Regions from separate parts of the Aliikangiella aequoris genome, predicted to be linked through region 1. Evidence: predicted binding sites of a transcription regulator. Region 1 holds the regulator's gene; the other holds the start of a gene.
What was found. Region 1 encodes sigma-54, which starts transcription at its own class of promoters, with help from an activator protein. Its sites were predicted from a motif close to TGGCACNNNNNTTGCTNT; they were not measured.
Positions count from the first base shown of each region.

Region 2: flgB (flagellar basal body rod protein FlgB) is a predicted target of sigma-54. The motif match lies at 2,638-2,655, and genes of this name have one in related genera.

Region 1 is NZ_CM132298.1:2,767,083-2,778,292, forward strand. It holds gene ACUR5C_RS11965 (KpsF/GutQ family sugar-phosphate isomerase) at 1-101, shown strand, start outside; gene kdsC (3-deoxy-manno-octulosonate-8-phosphatase KdsC) at 102-683, shown strand; gene lptC (LPS export ABC transporter periplasmic protein LptC) at 683-1,309, shown strand; gene ACUR5C_RS11980 (LptA/OstA family protein) at 1,293-1,982, shown strand; gene lptB (LPS export ABC transporter ATP-binding protein) at 1,982-2,707, shown strand; gene ACUR5C_RS11990 (RNA polymerase factor sigma-54) at 2,998-4,494, shown strand; gene hpf (ribosome hibernation promoting factor) at 4,598-4,885, shown strand; gene ptsN (PTS IIA-like nitrogen regulatory protein PtsN) at 4,992-5,447, shown strand; gene rapZ (RNase adapter RapZ) at 5,592-6,446, shown strand; gene ACUR5C_RS12010 (HPr family phosphocarrier protein) at 6,460-6,723, shown strand; gene ACUR5C_RS12015 (transcriptional regulator GcvA) at 6,790-7,692, opposite strand; gene ACUR5C_RS12020 (arginine deiminase-related protein) at 8,274-9,233, shown strand; gene ACUR5C_RS12025 (protein kinase domain-containing protein) at 9,338-11,041, shown strand; gene ACUR5C_RS12030 (FHA domain-containing protein) at 11,115-11,210, opposite strand, start outside.
Region 2 is NZ_CM132298.1:2,592,757-2,603,966, reverse strand. It holds gene ACUR5C_RS11225 (CHASE domain-containing protein) at 1-888, opposite strand, end outside; gene ACUR5C_RS11220 (hypothetical protein) at 894-1,571, opposite strand; gene ACUR5C_RS11215 (hypothetical protein) at 1,919-2,344, shown strand; gene flgB (flagellar basal body rod protein FlgB) at 2,844-3,242, shown strand; gene flgC (flagellar basal body rod protein FlgC) at 3,245-3,658, shown strand; gene ACUR5C_RS11200 (flagellar hook assembly protein FlgD) at 3,676-4,353, shown strand; gene flgE (flagellar hook protein FlgE) at 4,368-5,657, shown strand; gene flgF (flagellar basal-body rod protein FlgF) at 5,746-6,483, shown strand; gene flgG (flagellar basal-body rod protein FlgG) at 6,558-7,346, shown strand; gene flgH (flagellar basal body L-ring protein FlgH) at 7,360-8,085, shown strand; gene ACUR5C_RS11175 (flagellar basal body P-ring protein FlgI) at 8,115-9,242, shown strand; gene flgJ (flagellar assembly peptidoglycan hydrolase FlgJ) at 9,244-10,362, shown strand; gene flgK (flagellar hook-associated protein FlgK) at 10,399-11,210, shown strand, end outside.

The DNA of each region.
Region 1 (11,210 bases):
TGCAAGCCGCTGCTATCAACGCGTTAATTATTACGGACCAAAAACAGCGTCCAATTGGTGCCTTAAATATGCACGACTTACTCAAAGCAGGAGTCGTCTAAATGAGCGAGCCTAGTTTTAGTACCCCCATTGTTTTTGATTCGCTAGTACAACAAAAAATGCCCAACTTACATGCCAAAGCAGCGCTAATTAAACTACTGATTTGCGATGTCGATGGCGTACTGAGTGATGGAAAAGTCTACTTTACTCAAAAAGGTGATGAGCTAAAAAACTTTAATATTAAAGATGGCTTAGGCATCAAGCTACTTCAAAAATCCGGTATAAAAGTCGCGATAATCACCGGAAGAAAGTCAGCAATTGTGGAAACTAGAGCAAAAGAACTGGGAATCGATATTTTATATCAAGGGCATTCAGACAAACGGGCGGCTTTTAAAGAAATTACTCAATCTTTAAATCTGCAGCCCAATCAGGTAGCTCATATAGGCGACGATCTTCCCGACTTACCTTTAATGCAACTTGCTGGATTAGGAATAGCAGTCGCAGACGCCTACTCGTTTGTACGCCAAAATGCAGACTATGTAACAGTTCAGTCTGGGGGAAGTGGCGCAGTGAGAGAAGTAGCAGACTTACTACTCTCAGCTCAAAACAAACTTGAAAATATTTTAACTAGCTACTTAAAGTAATGAACAATCGTTCTAAATTGCTCTTAGTTATTATATTAGCAACTAGCTTGTTAATAATTAGCCTTTTGCCGTCGCAACCTAACGTAAAAACTATTTCAAAAAGTTTACCTGTGGTTGAAGCCGACAATTATTTTGCCGGAGTGCGCATTGTTCAGTTTAATCAAAATGGTTTGCTCGAAAGCCAATTAAAAGCGCGTCAGCTACAGTACTTTCAAGCTAAAGACACCTCGTTACTGACGGCTCCGGTAATAACGCTAAAACAGTTTGATTTAGCGAAAAATGAACCATTAAATCAGCCAGTAGAACAAAGCCAATGGAAAATAACCTCACAAACAGGCCAACTTGATCACGCAAAACAAGTCTTAGTGCTCGACTCTAATGTAGAAATACAACAAGCGGCCTCAGAGCAACTTGGCTCTGCTGCACCCAATGAGTTAAAAATTTACGCCGCCGATCTTAGTGTGTTTTTAAATCAAAAGAAAGCGCGCACAGCAAGCAGCGTAAATTTAGTACAATCAAATTTTATGACTAAGGCGCAAGGGCTAGAAGTCGATTTTGAGCAGCAAACATTTAGTTTAAATCAAAAAGTCATCACTCTTGGAGTTGAAAATGAAGCAAGCAATTAAAGCTAGCAAGCTCTTTTTAATTAGTTTGTTTGCTTGTTATGTTCAAGCCAATACCAACTTTAAAATCACCAGCGACAGCTTAAATGGCAACATGAAAAATAATGTCATGGAGTATTTAGGTAATGCGCAACTTTTACACGAAAACAATCAAATTAATGGGGACAAAATCATTGCCTTTAATGCCAAAAATAGTGCCAACAAACAGGTCGAAATTCATGGCTCTCCCGCCATATTAATGCAAACCCCAAAAGCCCCCATGCCAGAACGGAAGCTTTTTGCCAATAAAATTAATTATGTTGAGAGCACTAAAGCAATCGAAGCGTGGCACAATGTCGTCATGATCCAAAAAGAAAACAATACAAAAAACCTTAAAATACAAGGTACACATTTAACTTCAACGCAATCTCCTGAGTTTGAGTTAAAAGTGCAAGGTACTCCCTTAGAATTAAACATAACACAGCAAGGCGCTATGGAAATACATGCCAAAGCTAAAGAGTTGACCTATGCAGAGCAAACTAAAACAATTACTCTCATAGGCGATGTGGTTCTAACTAATCAACAAGAAACGATACGAGCTCAAAAAGTAATCTATCAAATTGATAACGGTCAAATTGAAATTCCCAAAATGAGTACGGGCCGAGTAGAAATTATACAAAAAAAGAAGCCAAAATAATGAGTCACTTAAGCGCCAAAAATCTTGCAAAAATTTATTCAGGAAAAGAAGTTGTTTCCGACGTTTCATTAGAAGTAAAAACTGGAGAAATTGTTGGCCTGCTAGGGCCTAATGGTGCTGGAAAGACGACCTCTTTTTATATGATAGTAGGCTTAGTCAATACAGACCGAGGAAGCATATCACTGGATCAACGCGATATTACCGATTTAGCAATGCATGAAAGAGCCAAACTAGGTATCGGTTATCTCCCTCAAGAAGCATCAGTTTTTCGAAAGCTGTCGGTTGAGCAGAATATCATGGCAATTTTAGAGCTTAATAAAAACTTAACCGCTCAGCAGCGAGAAGCTAAAGTGCAAAGCTTGTTAGAAGAGTTTCAAATTACGCATATTCGCAAAAGCCAAGGTATGGCACTCTCTGGTGGAGAGCGCCGGCGAGTAGAAATAGCTCGCGCACTTGCTAATGACCCTAAATTTATTCTATTAGATGAACCTTTCGCTGGCGTTGATCCTATTTCTGTTAGCGATATTAAATCAATCATTCAACATTTGCGCGATCGCGGTTTAGGCGTTTTAATTACCGATCATAATGTACGTGAAACACTCGATGTTTGTGAACGTGCTTATATCGTTCAATCCGGTCACCTATTAGCCAAAGGGTTGCCGCAAGAAATACTCAACAACCAAAAAGTCAAAGAGGTCTACCTTGGCGAAAACTTTACTTTGTAAAGCCAAGATACAATTTTACTCTGTCTCCAACGATTCATACCCAATTAAAGTTTTATACCACTAAAACGCTACACTTTTAGTACATTTTATAAGCAGAAATATTTTTATGCACTTTTGCACTTGAATATGGTCCAAATGATCTGCATATTAAGATTAACGGTAAACAAAACCAATTAAAAAACATACGGATTATTGTCAATTAGTAACGACAATTTTCACCTGACTAGAATTTAACTGCTATAGTTATAAATAAGAGAGACGCATGGCAAGTCTCTGGACAATAAAACTGAATGAAACAATCTTTACAGCTTAAAATTGGTCAATCTCTAACCATGACGCCTCAGTTGCAGCAGGCGATTAAATTGTTGCAATTGTCAAATTTAGACCTTCAAAGTGAAATTCAAGAAACGCTCGACTCTAACCCACTTTTAGAGGCAGAAGCGCTTGAAGAACAGACTTCGAATGCAGAACAAAATACTCCCCAAGAAAAACCCAATGCAGAATCCTCTGTTGATAGAGACACCAGTGATCAGTTAGCTGATGATAAAATAGCCTCTGAGTTACAAACCGACACTCAGTGGGAAGACTGGGGATACACTTCACAGGGGCCAAACTCCAACTATAACGCCAGCGATGGGACTCAGTTAGACTACCAAGGCGAAACGAGCGAATCACTTCGTGATCAACTTCAATTTCAAATTGATATGACTAACCTCTCTGATATTGACTACGCCATAGCCACTATATTGATTGACTCGATAGATGATCGCGGCTATCTGCAAACCACCTTAGAAGAAGTCGTTGCTATGTTCGCTGAAGAATATGACGAACTGGTAGAGCAAGAGTCAATTGAGTCGGTCGAAGTAGACGAAGTTGAAGCCGTGCTGCACCTATTACAAAGTTTTGAGCCTGCGGGCATTGCCGCAAGAAACTTACAAGAATGTTTAATCATTCAATTAAGAAAACTAAAAGCTGGTGTTGAAGGCGCAGACCTCGCCGAAAAAGTCATTCAACAGCAGTTTGAGCACCTTTCAAGTCGCAATTACCGGCAAATTATGCGGGCTATGAACATTAGCGAAAGCCAACTTAAATCTGCTATTGACCTCATACAAACGCTCGATCCGCGACCAGGTAATCAGCTCACGGAAAACACCGCGCAGTATATCATTCCCGATGTGTTTGTGAGCAAAGACAGCAACGGTATTTGGGGAGTAGAGCTCAACGGTGGTAGCACCCCCAAGCTAAAAATTAATGACGAATATGCGGCTATGATTAAGCGCGCCGACAATAGCCCAGACAACACATATTTAAAGAATAATTTGCAAGAAGCCAAATGGTTTATTAAAAGCTTACAAAGCCGAAATGAAACCTTACTTAAAGTAGCTTCATGTATTGTATCAAAGCAAATTGGTTTTTTAGAGTACGGCGAAGAAGCGATGAAACCATTGGTGCTAAACGATATAGCAGAAGAAGTCGACATGCACGAGTCAACGATTTCAAGAGTAACAACACAAAAGTTTATGCACACCCCACGTGGCATTTTTGAATTAAAATATTTCTTCTCTAGCCATGTCGGCACTACGGCAGGCGGTGAGTGTTCGTCAACAGCCATAAGAGCTGTTATAAAGAAGTTAATTAGTGCAGAAAACCAAGCCAAACCATTAAGCGACAGTAAGTTAGCCAATTTGTTAAAAGATCAAGGAATCAAAGTTGCGCGTCGTACGGTAGCAAAATACCGTGAAGCTATGTCTATTCCGCCTTCAAACGAGCGAAAGAGACTACTTTAAACAACGCGGTAATATTGATTCTTTAAGTATTAGGCTGATTATTAATAGTTTTAGTCAATTAATAATCAACTAATTTTCCATCCACAAACGAAGGAATACAATTATGCAAATTAATTTAACCGGTCAACATCTTGATATTACAGACTCTTTAAGAAACTACGTGTATGACAAGTTTGAGAAAATCGAGCGTCATTTTGACCATATCAATAATGTTCACGTGATTTTACAAGTCGAAAAAATTCGCCAAATTGCTGAAGCAAAGTTAAATGTTAACGGCGGTGAAATATTTGCTAATAGTGAATCAGAAGATATGTATGCCGCAATCGACAGCCTTGTGGACAAGCTCGATAGGCAGGTGATTAAGCACAAAGAAAAGATGATTCGTCATTAATCCTTTAAAATTGTAAGAATTGTAAAAATACCACTAAATATAACAGGGCCTAATGTGTTAGAGTGCGACACATTAGGCCCTATTAATTTTTAAGAATGTTGTTTAAATGAAAATTAGCCAGCTAATCACACCAGAATCAACTTTTTGCCACTTAAAATTAAGTAGCAAGAAAAAAGTGCTCGAAAAAGTTAGTGAAGAGCTAGCCAAGCGTATCGGCTGCCCTTCGGAAGAAATATTTGAGAGCTTGTTAACCCGAGAAAGACTGGGTTCTACTGCGTTGGGCAACGGTATTGCCATACCGCACGGCAGAGTAAAATCTTGCCAAGATGCAACCGCTGTATTTATTCTATTAGAAGAACCAGTCGATTATGACGCCCCCGACAACCAAGCTGTTGATATTATTTTCGCCATCATGGTTCCAGAACAAGCCGACGAAGCGCAGTTAAAATGCTTAGCAGCTATTGCAAAAGTATTGTCTGAGCCTTCTGTTGTTGCCCAAATACGCCATGCACACTGCAATGATGCGCTATTACAAATTTTTAATAAAGCTACAAGCCAATAACGTCGATTGATTCACAAAAAATTACAACAATTAGACTCAAACACTAGCCAGAAATCAATCTCGCGTTACTATAATAATACCTGTCACCAAAAAAGTATTTTTAGGCTCTAGAACTCGGCCATACTGGCCAACAAAGGGAAAGGTATGAAACGTATTATTGTTAGTGGGCGATCGGGCTCAGGAAAAACAGTCGCTTTAAGAGCGCTTGAAGATCAAGGCTTTTATTGTGTTGATAATATTCCGGTTAAACTCATTCCAGCGCTTCTTGACCAAATTGATAGCCATTATCCAGGGTTAGCTATCGGCGTAGACGCTCGCAATGTTACCCATACAGTAGAAGAGTTTGACAATTTAATTAAGCAAATTGAAGCAAGCCAATACCACCTAGATGTCATCTTTATTGACGCGAATGATGCAACCCTGCTTAAACGCTTTAGCGAAACTCGCCGTCGCCACCCGTTAACCGCCGAAGGCTACTCTTTAGCCGAGGCAATTGAGCAAGAAAAGCAACGCCTAGAGCCAATAACTCGCTATGCAGAGCTAGTGATTGATACAACTTCTAAGTCCCCCCACGAATTATGTACTATGATTGTGAATAGGGTTTTAGGAGAGCAATCATCGCATTTAAGTTTATTGTTCACCTCATTCGGCTTTAAAAACGGCGCACCGAACGATGCAGATTTTGTTTTTGACGCGCGTTGCTTACCAAATCCCTATTGGGACGAGAGTTTGCGCAGTTTTTCTGGAAAAGACGAACCAGTTATTGAGTTTCTAGACTCTCAGCCAGACGCTCAAGAATTTTACTGGCAACTTAAAATATTTTTGCAAACCTGGATCCCTCGGTTTGAACAAGATAATAGAAACTACCTTACGGTTGCTATCGGATGTACAGGCGGTCAACACCGCTCGGTTTACGTAGCAGAAAAACTTGCAAAAAACTTTAAGGCACTGTTCCCTAACACGCAAATTCGGCATAGGGAGCTAGACAAACAAAAATAAAGACAAGGAGCTTATGCCTTCAATTCAATGTAAAGTCACCAATAAAAAAGGAATGCATGCTCGTGCAGCTGCGCAAATAGCTGCTTTAGCCGTTACATTCGACTGTAATATCGAGCTGAAGCACAAGGCAACCACCGCTCCCGCAAATAGTCTGATAAAACTTCTAACCCTTAATGCGCCTCAACATGCCGATGTGGTAATAACAAGTGAAGGGCCACAAGCTGAAGAAGCGTTAACCGCACTACGAGAGCTATTTGAAGCCGGTTTTGGCGAATAATAGGCTGCAACTATTTAAACCCCAAGTGACCAACCCCCTATAGATTAATTGTGAGCGAGTTTAGTTTTACACTAATGCGCTACTTTCTAATTGTACTGTTTGCAGTAACCAGTCGGTAAAAGCTTTAATTTTAGGCCTTTCTGCCGACTCTTTTGGGCAAACGATATCGTAAGAGTAATCACTTTCTAAAGTTAGCTCAAACGGTCTAACTAGCCGCCCTGCTTGAACATCGGCTTGCGACAATACTAAATGACCCATTGCAATCCCTTGCCCATAAATTGCAGCTTGCTGAACCATCGCAGTATGACTAAACACCGGGCCACTATTTAGAGGAATCCCTTTGACTCCAGCAAACCGGAGCCAACGGCGCCAGTCATCGGTAGTCCCATCATGTAAAAGGGTGTGTAAACGCAAATCTTCTGGAGAATCTAAGGGAATATCACCTTCTAACAAGGCTGGCGCACATAACGGCGTTAATCGCTCGCTCAATAAGGTTACAGAATGCATCCCAGGGTAGTCGCTTTTTTCATAATATATTGCGATATCGACATCCTCGCGCACAAAATCGACTAAATCATCACTGGCCTTTAGACGCACCTCAATTTCAGGGTAAAGCTTTTTAAACATAGTTAAGCGTGGTACTAACCATACCGTCGCAAAAGTAGGAACAACGCTGACGGTAAGCGCACCACTGGCACGATTAGCTTTTATTTCCTCTGTTGCTTGGCTCAGTATCTCAAAAATATCCCTAATTTTGGGCCAATAATTTTGTCCTTCATCGGTTAAAAGTAGTTGTCTATTTCGCCGGATAAAGAGTGGCACTCCCAAAAATTCTTCTAATGACTTTATTTGATGACTCACAGCAGCTTGGGTGACAAAAAGCTCATCGGCAGCGCGGGTAAAACTTAAATGTCTCGCAGCGGATTCAAACGCTCTGAGGCTTTTTAATGGAGGTAATCTTCTCGCCATGAAATAATCTTCTCGCTTATTTCGGATTAGTTTTATTTATGCGAAACATTATAAATGATCGTTTGAAGCGAAACAATGACACAAGTATAGTTCGCCCCGTGTTCAGGAACACATTGATATTTGAAGTGATTGACCCATATCAGATTGATTAGTCGCACTTCCTCTAACATTTTGCCAGTACAAATTGTTAGCAATCTATTTTCCAGTACGCAGGTATTTGTTCGCTAGCGTGAACATTTGACTAACAAAGAGCGATTAGTTACCGCTCTTGGCCTTAACGGGTTAGTCATGGCTTGAAGGATTAACTCAGTTAATACTTCAAGGATATACTCCGGTATATCATTGCTTATCAGGATTGTCTGCCCTTGAAAGATAAGCAGCAGGTTAGTTTAACCTTTTTGAGAGTTGTTTTATTTTATTTCTGTCCCAACAGAGTTTATTAGTGAGTGCTGTGACCTCCTACCCCTTTAGTGGTCCTAAATTTCACGGCAAATTACTATACAGGCCTGCTTTTGCAGGCCTTTTTTTTTTCCTATTTTGCTGCATAATACGCTTAATTATCCTAACTTATGTTGCCTCCAATGAAGATAGACTCACTTCCTCACCTAACTAACTCAGTTGTGATGGTTAAACCAAATGATTTTGGCTATAACCCAGAAACCGGCGTAGATAACGAATTTCAAAATAAGCCCAGTGCCGGCGCAGCTCAAGAAGTAACTCAACTTGCTTTAAACGAATTTGACCAAATGGTAGACCGTTTAATGAAGGCTGGCATAGAAGTAATAGTACTGGATGACACTTCAAATAAAATAAAAATACCAGACGCTGTATTCCCTAATAACTGGTTCTCTACAACAAGTCAGGGGGACTTAATCATTTACCCAATGAAAACAGACAATCGTCGAGCGGAAGTAAAAGTACAGCCGTTAAGTCAATTGTTAAGCTCTGCTGCCTATCAAATTAATCAAACGATTGATTTACGTCACCAACTCGATGGCATTCTAGAGGGCACAGGTAGTATGGTTTTTCATCATCCGAGCAAACAACTATTTGCTGCAATTTCCGAGCGCTGCGAGCAATCGAGTTTACTAAAATTCTCGCAGCAGTTCGGCTATCAACTCCGCTCGATGTTGGCTAATGGCGCAAGTGGTGCTCCGATCTATCATACCAACGTTGTGATGTCCTGTGGGGAAGACTTTGCGGTTATCGCCTCCCCTACGTTGGTTAATGAAAATGTTCGCCAGAATGTTTTAAAGTATCTCAATGAAACAGTCACCGATGTAATTGAAATTAGCCAACAGCAAATGAGTGAATCTTTTTGTGGCAATATTATTCAGCTAAAAGCCGCTCAATCCAAAATTATTGCGATGTCTGAGTCTGCTCTACAGGGTTTTAGCCCTCAACAAAGAAAGACTTTAGAAAAACATGGCGAATTAGTCTCTTCAAATATCTCAACTATAGAACATATTGGCGGTGGCAGCGCCCGCTGCATGATCGCAGAAAACTTTTTACCACTAAAAGAATGTCGAGATCAGGCTTAGGTGATTAAAATTTACTGGATTTACTTAAAAACTATCTAATTTTCAGCAAATTAGCGATTAAATAACTATACTTTTTAGTAATCACAATAAAAATTAAACGCTATATGGCTTTACCTTTTTTAGAAGGATATAAAATTAAACAAAAATTCGCATCTGGCGGTATGGCACAGATCTATGATGCGATCCAAACATCCTTAAACCGTCCAGTAGCAATTAAATTTTTAAGTGAACAACTACTTTCTCACGCCGAAGCAAAAGCGCTTTTTGAGCATGAATCTTTAATTATTGCACAACTACACCATCCCAATATCGTTCAAATCATCGACAAAGGTATCTCAGAAGAGTCGCTTCCCTATTTTGTGATGGAAAAAATTAACGGTATTGATCTAGCAGAACTATTAACCCAAGGCGAGTTGCCATTTAGCAAAAAGATAGACATTGCATTGCAAATTTGCCGCGGTCTTGCTTATGCTCATAGAAATGATGTGATCCACCGCGATATTAAACCTTCAAATATTATTATTGACCAACATGGTCAGGTAAAAATACTCGACTTTGGAATTGCACTAAATGAAGTTAGTAGCGAGCAATCTACACAACAAACCAGTGTTGTAGGCACTGCTGGCTATGTCGCACCAGAGCAAGCCTCTGACTACAGCGGTGCCACGATTAAAAGCGACATCTATTCCACTGGCGTCGTATTATATGATTTATTTGGAAGACCGGTTAAAGACAGTAGAATTCGCACTTCGGTCAACCGTCTGCCTAAAGATCTACCTGCTGATCTCTATAAAGTACTAGCAAAGTGTTGCGCCAAAAATCCTGCGCAAAGATATCAGTCCCTTACTCAAGTAAGAGATGAACTATTAAGAATTTCACAAGGTCAACATTTAGATAAATCTAATAAAGACAGTGTAGAAAAAGAAAATAAAGATCTGGCGAGCAATTTTAATTTACTCGATGTGTTAAGCCAAAGTAAAAACAAGCGAGTGCTATTATTTCAAAAGAAAAGTAATAAACAGCTCCTGGTTATACGCAGAAACCATGGTGATACCCAAGGAATCGTTGAGGCCAAAAAGCTTATCAGTTTAAAGCACCCGAATATTGTAAAAGTTTTAGCAGCGGTTAAAAACCAAAACAATATGACGATTATCTCAGAATATTTATCTGGCGGAAGTTTAAATAATCAGCTAATCCAAGACTTTACTGAGGAAGCGTTTTTTACTATCGCTTGCAAAATTTGTGCGGGTCTTGACTATGCTCACCAAAATAAAATATTGCATAAAAACCTGTGTCCCAATAACATTTTATTTGACGACAAACACATCCCTAAACTAGGTGACTTTGGCCTTCCTTATACCGACGAAGAAGAGCTCAACAGCATTAAAAACTACAGGCCTCCACAACAGCAAAGCATAAATGAGCAGTACGATATTTATTGCTTAGGTGCAATTTTTCATCACATGCTATTCGGCGCGCCTCCCGGAATGCTACGCAATAAAAAACCACAAAAAATATCGTTTCGATTACAAAAACTATTAGACCAAATGCTCGCCCTTGATCCCTTAAGTCGTCCGCAAAGTGCACAGTTAGTGTTACTTGAGTTAAACAGAATGGCAAATAGTGAAAAGTATAAGCGTAAACGCTCTAAAATAGGCCAGCCCAATGAGCCCAAAAAAAAGCACAAAAAAGTCAAACATAAGGAAAAACAAGTGCCTAAGAGCAGTTCGACAATGTGGCTTTCTATAGCCCTATTTATTTCTATCTTGTGTATTATTGGACTTTTGCTAAAAGACTTTATTAGGTGACATCAGACACGATTAAATCAGTTAAGCCACTATGATAAATAGCAGCTTTTAAGCAATAGGATATTAAACTTTCTTACTTAAAGGTAACCGCTACAACCGCTGCGGCAGCAATAAGTATCATAGCTAAGCTCAACCAAATACCTTTTTTACTTTTTGGCGGTTCAGGCAA
Region 2 (11,210 bases), 170 kb from region 1:
CATTGTGATGTCTTTCGTAGTGATGAAGTCAGCGTTAATTTTTTCTTTCCCAATAGATTCATCCTTAGTGTTTGTAGTATCACTAAAGAGCAAGGTTTCGCCATCGGATATGCGAACATTCACAAGCCGATTTTTCTTGTCGAGGGTACCTTCCATTAACTTGTACATGATAAAAGGCGCATAAGTAGCACCGGCAATTTTGGCTCTGCGCTCTGTTATATTATTGGGGCTATCACCATTTTGGTAAAATGGCACATAGAATAAGAAGCCTGGTGTTTGCTTTTCGTCTTGAACCAAAGTGATCGGTCCTGTCACTTGTGAAAGCCCAGTATCTCTGGCTAAAGCGGCGGCATTATAGCGGTTGTCTTCAAAAGCAATATCAAGTCCAACCGCTTTTTTATTAACATCGACCGGCTCAATATAAGTAATTGGCCATAAGTCGTTACGTGAATGGCTTGGATGAACTGAAAAGTCTTTACGCTGCAGTCGTTGCTGGGCGATAAATGAATCTAATTTTTCTGGAGCAATATTAAAAATAACGCCTATACCATTGACACCAGGAAACCGTTTATCTATGTCTAAACTATGGGAAAAGTTATACCATTGTTCATGGGTGACAAATCCTTGGTTAGCATCAACATAAGCCGCGCTGGCTTGCAATACATTTTCATATAGCTCCATGCGCTCTTTGACAAGCTGTATTACTTGGTCAACTTCTCGCTCAAAGCGTTGTTGCTTATTTTTCTCTACTTGATTGTCAGAAATAAACCAAGCGCCTAGAGTCAAAATGAGTGAGAGAATAACCACGCACCAGTGAATCCAGCTAAGTCTAGCTAATGGCATATTTAAATTATCTGAACTTGATTGCGGAGCTTCGGGTTGGCTCATATTTATTACCACAAAAACTTATATTGAATACCCAGTGCTAAATTATTTACATCACTGCGACGGTATTGATTAACTCGGTATTCAGCGATTAAATAAAGATCGTCAATAAGCTGAAAGCCAAATTGAGCTTCACCTACAATGGGGTTGCTAGGTATGCTTGCTGGAAGATTTTCGTTAAATGTATGGTCGATAAAACCAGCGAGGTAAAGGCGGTTAGAGATATAAGGAAACTTCATAAAGAAAGAATGCTCTAATTGCCATACGGATTCACTTCGATGATCAAACTGTATGGCATGCAAATTAATCGCATATTTTAAGTTTATGCGCTTAAAAAAGCTGCTGAGACTATCGGTATCATTAAACCGCCAGCGAACCCCTAATCTATGTCTGTCGTTATTAGTTCCTGTGCGAAAATTGGATTGCCAGGTTAAATCGAATGGTGAGCTTTCAGATACTTGCCAGCGAATGTTATGTTCAGTGTAAAAGCTAGTGGTATCGCTTAGCTCTGAGCGATCTGACTGGTTTGCGAAATTGGTTAAGCTAAAGTATGAAAGGCGGTTGCCTAAATTAGCTGCTGCATTAATTGTTATGGTGTTGTCACCGCTCACGTCAGTCATGTAAGGGTAAACATTAAAGTCAATAAACCCGCCTTTAGTTTTTACTGCGTGGACTAAATTTGGCATAAGTAGGCTAAAAATAAGCATGCTCATACTGAGTAGCTGGGGGAGCCTCGTTCGAAAGCGCTGCGTCATTGTTATTCCTTTTGCTTTATTAGAGGCCACTGTTACAGCTCAGTTTGGCTCAGCTAATAGGATGTTGGTTGCTTTTTTATTAATATTTGTGCTTAATGCACTTTAAAGTTAGTCCAGTTTTGCTGATTTCGCCATTTAATTTACAACCTAAATAGCGCAAGTTACTTAAAAACACCTAACTTGACTTTAAAAATAAGCAAGGCTAACAACTTATTGATTATGAAAGAATTAATTAAAAGGCCTAGAAAATAATAGAGAATAAAAATAGGAGAATAAGAATGTTTAAAAAGTCAAAAGCCGCAGTTAAAACCATTAATATTATAGCTCTCATTTGGAATATTCTTGGATTAATGGCATTTATCATGCATTTAAGCATGTCGCCGGAAATGATTAGCCAATTACCGCCTGAGCAACAGGCTTTGTACACTAAAGTTCCTGATTGGCTTGAAATTGCTTTTGGTGCTGCAGTTATAGGTGGCACTTTAGGGTGTATTGCTTTGCTAATCGGCAATGCATTTGCAGTCCCTTTGTTTATCATTTCTTTAATTGGGGTGTTAGCGCAAAATTATCATTCATTTTTTATGAGCAATACTTTTGAGGTTATGGGCAATAGCGCCATGGTAATGCCTATTTTAGTTATTCTTATTGCAATTTATTTGGTGGTTTATTCACTTAAACTACGTAAAGAAGAGCATATTAAATAGCTGTTTTTCTTAAAGCTGTATTATAACTCCACAACTAAAGGCTTAATCCTTGGTTGTGGTGTTATTTAAAACCTTTCTTATTCCCCTGTTTTCCCCAAGTAGTTTTTCTTTTGATGTCCTGTCGCATTGATTGCACCGCTTTTTCAAGTTTATCAGTTGCTTATTTTTACAATGAACAAGCTGCTGACTTGCCACTCTTTGTGGATTGGCTTGAGTTGCCGCAAAAGCGGATTTCGCTTGCCGCTCTAGCTGAGCTATCTAGCTAACTTACTGTATTTAAAGCCTAAAATAACTGGCACAAGCTTTGCATTTAAGCTTGTGTAGAAATCAATTTTGGCTCAACTAATTGTACACAGGCGGTCAGAGGCTAAATTAATTGAACAATTGGTTACTGCAGCGAAGGAAGTAATTAACCATTTAAAGTGATTAATTAGCCGCAGCTAAATTAAATTGTGTTAGCGGCTAACTAATCACGGTAAGACAGAGCAACGGTAAAACTATGTCAATCAATTTTGAGAAAGCATTCGGTATTCATGCCACAGCACTAAACTTGAGAGCTGAGCGTGCCAAAGTGCTCGCTAATAATTTAGCTAATGCGGATACACCTAATTTTAAAGCAAGAGATATCGACTTTAGTAAGGCGCTTCAGCAAGCTCAAGGAAATTTAGATAGCAGCTTAAAAAGAACGCATGCCAACCATATTGATTCTAAAGTCGGCACAGAAATTCCTGGCTTGTCTTATCGTATCCCTTTGCAGCCAGATACCGGTGACGGTAATTCGGTTGACGCTCAAATTGAGCAAACAAAATTTGCAGAAAACGCAATGCAATATCAAACCTCATTGCGGTTTTTAGATGGAAAGATCAAAGGCTTAATGCAAGCAATACGTGGAGAATAACAGTGAGCTTATACGATATCTTTAATATTAGTGGTTCGGGAATGTCGGCGCAAAGTGTTCGCTTGAATACCACTGCGAGTAATATAGCCAATGCTGATAGCGTTGCGAGTAGTACCGAAGAAACTTACAAAGCAAGACATCCTGTTTTTGCCGCAGTACTACAAAATGCGACTTCAAACGCTACCTCAGGTGGCGTGGCAATAAAAGGCATTGTTGAGTCTCAAGCAGCGCCTGTTGCGCGGCACCAGCCAGACAACCCTTTGGCGGATGAAAATGGCTATGTTTATGCGCCTAATATTAATTTAGTGGAAGAGATGGCAAACATGATATCTGCTTCTCGTTCTTATCAATCGAATGTGCAAGTTGCCACTATGACTAAGCACTTACTTAATAAAACCTTGACCCTAGGCCAATAGACTAAGAGAAACTCATTATGACTAGTTCAGTTACGCCAACAGATTACTCCAATATTGGCCTTCAAAATCATACCGAGCAAACCAGAGAAATTAAAAAGGAGCTTGGTCAGGCAGACTTTTTAGCCTTGCTTACAACCCAGCTAGCTAATCAAGATCCTTTAACGCCGGTTGATAATAAAGAATTTATTTCGCAAATGTCACAATTTGCTAGTTTAGACAGTTTGCAGTCATTGGTTAGTGGCTTTGATGAACTGACTAACTCACTGACATCTAATCAAGCGCTGCAAGCCTCATCCTTAGTTGGCCGAAATGTTCTAGTTCAAGGCGATACAGGGCTACTCACAGACAATACCTTAATTGCGGGTCAATTAAACCTAGATTCAACCACGCAAAATATTCGTTTCGAAATCAAAGATCAGACCGGCCAAGTTGTTAGAAGTATGGCGATTGGAACACAAGAAGCCGGTGACATTGATTTTGTTTGGGATGGCAATAATAACGATGGCGAGAAAATGCCACCCGGACTCTACACTGTTGCCGCTTATGGGCAAGTTGGCGGCACCACCGAACAGCTTAAAACATCAATGGTGGCTCGTGTAGAAAGTGTTAATTTAGGCGGCCCTGGTGGCCAATTATTGCTGAACCTAGCAGGTTTAGGTGAAATAAAATTTAATGAAGTTAAAGAAATCGGTTAAACAGGAGAGCGGTTATGTCTTTTAATACAGCCTTAAGTGGTTTAAATGCGGCACAAGCAGAGCTAAATGTTACTGCAAATAATATTGCCAATGTAGGAACAACGGGTTTTAAAGAATCTCGCGCAGAATTTGCCGATATTTTCTCGACTACGTCGTTTGGTAGTTCTGGTACAACAATTGGTAATGGGGTGCTACTTGCAAATGTTGCACAACAATTTAATCAAGGTAATTTAGAGTTTACTTCAAACACTTTAGATTTGGCTATTTCCGGCGAAGGCTTTTTTGTTTTATCGCCTTCGGAAAGTAATAGCAACTCTATTTTTAGTCGTAATGGTGAAATGGGGGTGGACAATAACGGGTTTGTTGTTAATAACGCCGGGGCGCGTCTACAAGTTTTTCCAGTAAACGCAGATGGTACGGTTACCGCAACCAGTTTATCAAGCACAACATCATTGCAGCTTCCACAAACTGCGGGCGTACCAACAATGACTTCTTTGGTTGATATTGGTATTAATTTGCCGGCCAATGCTGCGGTTTTAGATCCCAACTCTTTTGACCCACAGCAAGCGTCAACATTTAATGCGTCAACGTCATTAACGGTTTTCGATTCGCTCGGTGAAAGCCACGTGGTGACAGCTTACTATACAAAAGTCGCTGATAATCAATGGGCAACTTATTACAATACGACTGACTCTAATGGCGTTAACTTGCCAATAGATATTGCTGGTGGCACAGCAGGCGCGGGTGGTCAGCTTTACCATTTAACCAACTTTGATAATACGGGTAGTTTTCAGTCAAATACACCGGATCCAATTATTACTACGGCTATAGATTTTAATAATGGTTCCGATCCAACTCAAACCTTAAATTTAAACTATGGCAATAATAATACGACTCAATTCTCATCGGCATTTACTGTAAATGTTTTATCTCAAAACGGTTTTCCTATAGGAAGATTAACAGGAGTTGAAATTTCTGATAGTGGTGTTGTAAGAGCTAATTTTTCTAACGGACAAACTACCGCTTTAGGAAAAATTGCGCTTGCTCGATTCCAAAACGCGCAAGGTTTAGCGCAAATTGGTAACAATGCTTGGGAAGACTCTATTGATTCGGGCACACCTTTAGTGGGCGAAGCATTAACTTCGAGCTTTGGCCAAATTAGAGCGGGTGCACTAGAAGTTTCTAATGTTGATTTAACCGCGCAGTTAGTTAACTTAATTTCAGCGCAGCGAAATTTTCAGGCAAACGCAAAATCAATTGAAACAAATAATACAGTGACTCAAGCAATTATTAACATTCGTTAGCGCGTAATGCTTCCTATTACCTAAGAGAGTTTGTTCAGGCTCTCTTAGGTCGTTTCAACTTAGCTACCAAGACTTATCGAGAATCTCTATGGATAACATGCTTTATATTTCAATGACCGGTGCGCGAGAAACTTCAATGGCGCAAGCTACTGCTGCTAATAACCTTGCTAACGCCAAAACCTCAAGCTTTAAAGCTGACTTAGCTCAGTTTAGAGCGATGCCTGTGTATGGCGAAGGATTAGCGTCGCGAGCTTTTGCAATGGCAGAAAGGCCTGGCTATGACTTTTCTCCTGGCAGTATGAAAACAACTGGCCGAGATTTGGATATTGCAATTCAAGGAGAGGGTTGGTTTGTTACCCAGAACGAACAGGGTGAAGAGCTGTTAACGCGACGAGGCGATTTAAAAATTACCGCCAATGGTGAGCTATTAAATGGAGCTAATCAACCCATTTTAGGCGAGGGTGGGCCAATTGCGCTTCCGCCTTTTGAAAAAATTGATATTGCTAAAGACGGTACCATCACGATTCTGCCCTTAGGCGCTGAAGCTAACGCCATTGCCGTACTCGATCGCATCAAAATGGTCAAACCGGATCCGGCAACGCTAGATAAAAACGCTCAAGGTCTGTTTAAAAGTATTGACGATGAACCTTTTGTGGCAGACGCAGCAGTTAGTTTAAGTAGCGGAGTGCTTGAGTCAAGTAATGTGAGTGTGGTTGAAGAGTTAACCAATATGATTTCTCTTTCACGCCAATTCGAAGTTCAAGTGAAATTAATGTCATCAGTTGAAGAACGTGGGCGATCTTTGGATCGATTATTGCAACCTTAATTCTATCAGACCTAAATAGTAGAAATATTGACAATTAGACGTGTCACTTAGGGTGGCAAAAAGAGGTAAAGATTATGCATCCAGCATTATGGATTTCAAAAACTGGGCTAGAAGCACAAACCAAAGATTTAGCTGTTATTTCAAATAACTTAGCTAACGCTGGAACAGTTGGTTTTAAAAAGTCGCGAGTCGCTTTTGAGGATTTATTTTACCAAAACCTACGTCAGCCCGGTGCTGACTCGTCGCAAGATACCCGTTTACCATCTGGTTTACAGCTTGGTACCGGGGTGAAAGTGGTTGCAACTCAAAAAATTCATACTCAGGGTAATTTTCAAACTTCAGAAAATCAACTGGATATGGCAATTCAAGGTTCTGGCTTTTTTCAAATTCTTATGCCTGATGGTTCTACAGGTTACACCAGAGCGGGTAACTTTACTCTGGATGAAAATGGGCAAATTGTTACCCAAGGAAGCGGCTATGTTTTGCAGCCTGCAATCACTATTCCCCAAACCGCAACCAGCATGAATGTGTCAATCGACGGCACAGTGACGGTGCAAGAGGCGGGGCAAGCAGCAGCAACTAATATTGGCAATATTCAATTGGCAGACTTTATTAATCCAAGTGGCTTACAACCCATAGGTGAAAACTTATTTTTAGAAACCGGAAGCAGCGGTGCGCCAGTCATTGGTACTCCGGGACTCGATGGGCTTGGTGCGGTAAGAGGCGGGCAACTTGAAACATCTAATGTTTCAACGGTTGAAGAGTTAGTCGCAATGATTGAAACCCAGCGAACTTATGAAACCAATGCCAAAGTACTTTCTGCAGTTGACCAAATGTTGCAGTTTATTAATCAAACACTTTAGTTGGATAGATTTTATGTACCGTTTATTAGATAAAGTTAAGAGTGGTGCTAAGCAAGTCAAACTGGTGAGTTATTCTTTTATCTTACTGAGTTTGTCCGGGTGCACTACGGTTTATCAGAATGCAAATGCTGGCGATCCGGAATGGGCACCGGCATACCCAGCAATGAGTGACACCAGTCAAAGCAACCCTGGTGCTATCTATAATCCTTCATCTAACCAAATGCTATTTCAAGATAAAAAAGCATTACGAGTTGGTGACATTATTACGATCGTTTTAACCGAGAATACCAACGCAAGCAAAAATGCCGATACTGAAGTGGCAAAAGATTCAAGTACCGAACTATCTGCGCCTTCGATTTTTGGCAATGTACTTTCGGTCGGTGGTGGAATGGCTGACTTAAGTGTATCAAGCGGCGGTCAAGCAAGAAGTTTTAAAGCTGAGGCCGATTCAGCTCAAAGCAATAAATTAAGTGGCACTATTACAGTGACCGTACATCAAGTCTATCCTAACGGAAATTTAATGATAAAAGGCGAAAAATGGATTTCGCTAAATCAAGGCAGTGAGTTTATTCGAGTTGCAGGACTGATTAGACCGGAAGATATTGATAAAGATAATCAAATACAATCTACAAAAATTGCGAATGCAAGAATTTATTATGGTGGAAAAGGAGTATTAGCCGAGGCAAATGAGTCAGGTTGGCTAACCCGATTTTTTAATACTGGCTGGTGGCCTTTTTAGACTCCTTTAAGCTTAGGAAACTATTTCAAATGAATCAGAATTTAAAACAGTATCATCAAAAGTTTAGCTTCGTACTCCGCTTATTTATAGTCGGTGTTTTGGGAGTAATTCCTTTAGCTAATGCCGAGCGACTGAAAGATATTACCAGTGTACAAGGTGTACGCGAAAACCAGTTAATTGGTTATGGACTTGTGGTTGGCCTTGATGGTACGGGTGAAAAAACTCGCTATACAGAACAAACTTTTCGCACTATGTTAGCGCGCTTCGGAATTAACGTGCCACAAGGTAGCCAGTTAAAACTAAAGAATACTGCGGCGGTTGCGGTTCATGCGACACTGCCTGCTTTTGCTAAAGCCGGACAAACGATTGATATAACCGTTAGCAGTTTAGGTGAAGCAAAAAGTTTACGTGGTGGCACGCTATTAATGACTCCGCTACGTGGAGCAGACGGGAAAACCTATGCTATTGCGCAAGGTAACTTAGTGGTTGGTGGTTTTGGTACTCAAGGTAGTGACGGTTCTAAAATTACCGTTAACCACCAAACTGTGGGTAGAGTGCCTAACGGCGCAAGTGTTGAGCAAATGGTGGAGACCAATTTTTTGACTCATGACTATCTAGTATTTAACTTAGATAAACCAGACTTCACTACCGCAGTAAGAGTTGCTAAAGCCATTAACGATTTAGTTGGTTCAAACACAGCCAAACCGATTGATCAAACCTCTATTCAAGTCACTGCTCCAAGAGATGCTGCACAGCGCATAAACTACTTGTCTGTATTAGAAAATATTGACGTAAAGCCGGCAGAATCAATTGGCAAAATAGTGGTTAACTCTAGAACGGGAACAATCGTTATTGGTAAACATGTTAACTTAAAAGAAGCGGCGATCGCACATGGCAATTTGATAGTTAAAATAAAAGAAAACCAAACCGTGAACCAACCTTTGCCATTAACACAAGGTCAAACCGCGATTAACCAAGATACCGAACTGGAAGTTGTGCAAGAAGATACACGCATGTTTCATTTTGAGCCAGGGGCTACTTTGCAGCAGTTAGTTGAAGCAGTTAACGCGGTGGGCGCTGCGCCGGGTGATGTTATGGCTATTTTAGAAGCGCTTAAACAGGCTGGCGCAATTAGCGGTGAGTTGGTGGTCATTTAAAATGAATTCTTTAGCTGATACTTCTATTACCCAAAGTGCATTTACTCAAGCGAGTATACACTCGGATCTGAGTTCATTGGATAGTATTAGAAAACAAGGGCTTACCGATGAAAAGGGGGCGATTGCCAAAGCGGCGAAAGAGTTTGAAGCATTCTTTATGAATATGCTCTTTAAAAGTATGCGCCAAGCGAGCGAAGTGATTAGTGAAGATTCGCCATTTAATAGCCAACAAGAAAAAATGTTTACCAGTATGTTAGATGAGCAAATGAGTGTTGAGCTAAGCCAACAAGGAAACTTTGGTATTGCGGAATTGATGATTAGCCAGTTAACCAATTCGCCGATTGAGCCGGTCAAGAAAACGATTAAATACATTCCTCCAGTTGATCAAGTCGCCTTAAAGGTGAATAGCTTAACAAGTAATCCTTTAGCTAATAATAAAACGTCTAACGAGCATGGGGCTAGTAAACTCAGTGAAGCAGCAGCGGTTAGAAAAGTAGATAAAGCCACTCAGTCAGTTAGCATTAGCAGCTCAAACGCTAGCGAAAAAGTAGCCCTTGAACCTGAGGCTATAACTAATTCCTTAGTTGACTCGTCTGCTCTAGAGACTCGTAAAGTTAAAGTCGAAAAGAAAGCGCTGTTTGATAATGCCAAAGACTTCGTCGCTTCACTTTTACCGGTTGCTACTAAAGCGGCAAAGCAGTTGGCTGTTGATCCTAAATTATTACTCGCACAGGCTGCACTAGAAACTGGGTGGGGTAAATATGTTATGCATGATGAGGCGGGTAAACCGGGATTTAATTTATTTGGAATAAAAGCCAATAATGCATGGCAGGGAGAAAGTATTGTCGCTGATACCTTAGAAGTAGAAAATCAAGCGTTTAAGAAAGTAAGTGCAGCGTTTAGAAAATATCACAGCTTACAAGAATCATTTACTGATTATGTTAACTTTATAAAAGGAAATTCACGTTATCAAGGCGCGGTGAAGGCATCGAGTGATGAAGCGAGTTATGCTAATGAGTTACAGTCTTCGGGATACGCCACTGATCCTAACTATGCAGAAAAGATTTTAAAAATTTACCAGATGTTAAAAACATCTGATTTAGATTCAAGTGAGCAGTAAGTTGTACTGAATCGTCTTGAAAAGAGAGATTAAATTATGAGTATATTCGATATTAGTGTTTCTGGATTGTTGGCAAACCAAGCCTCAATTGCGACTACCTCGCATAATATTGCGAATGCTAATGTTGATGGCTATTCTCGCCAAAGAGCAGAGCATACTAATCGTTTACCGCAGTTTGTTGGTGGAAACTATTTAGGTTCTGGAGTGGAAGTTGGTGCAGTCCGTAGAATATTTTTACAGTCACAACAGTTAGAGTTACAAAATACCACATCTGAGTTTAATAATTTTGATACATTTTTAACTCAAGCATCGAGAGTTGATAGCTTACTTGCTGATAGTGAAAATGGTGTTAACAATGCGATTCAAAATTTCTTTTCCGCTTTGCAAGGTGTTTCAAATGATCCTGCATCAATACCTGCAAGACAAGTAATGCTAAATGAAGCTCAAACGATGGTTTCTCGGTTTCAATTGGTTCATTCGCAACTAGAAAGCCAAGTCAATGAAGTGAACGGTAGTATTCGCTCTATCGCAGATGAAATATCTTCATTGGCCGACTCAATTTCAAAATTAAACGTGGCTATTACCGGTTCACCTGGCGATTTTCCACCAGATTTACTCGACCAAAGAGACCGTCAAATTAATCGATTAAGTGAATTAGTGAATGTACAAACTATTCAGCAAACCGATGGTAGTCTCAATGTATTTATTGGAACAGGGCAGTCGTTGGTTGTTGGTAGTTTAGCCAATAACCTAGAAGCATTTGCAGATCCACTTGATCCTAGAAGTATGCGATTAGCGCTGACTAATGCGTCTTCCAACGTTGACATTACCGATAATTTAAGTGGTGG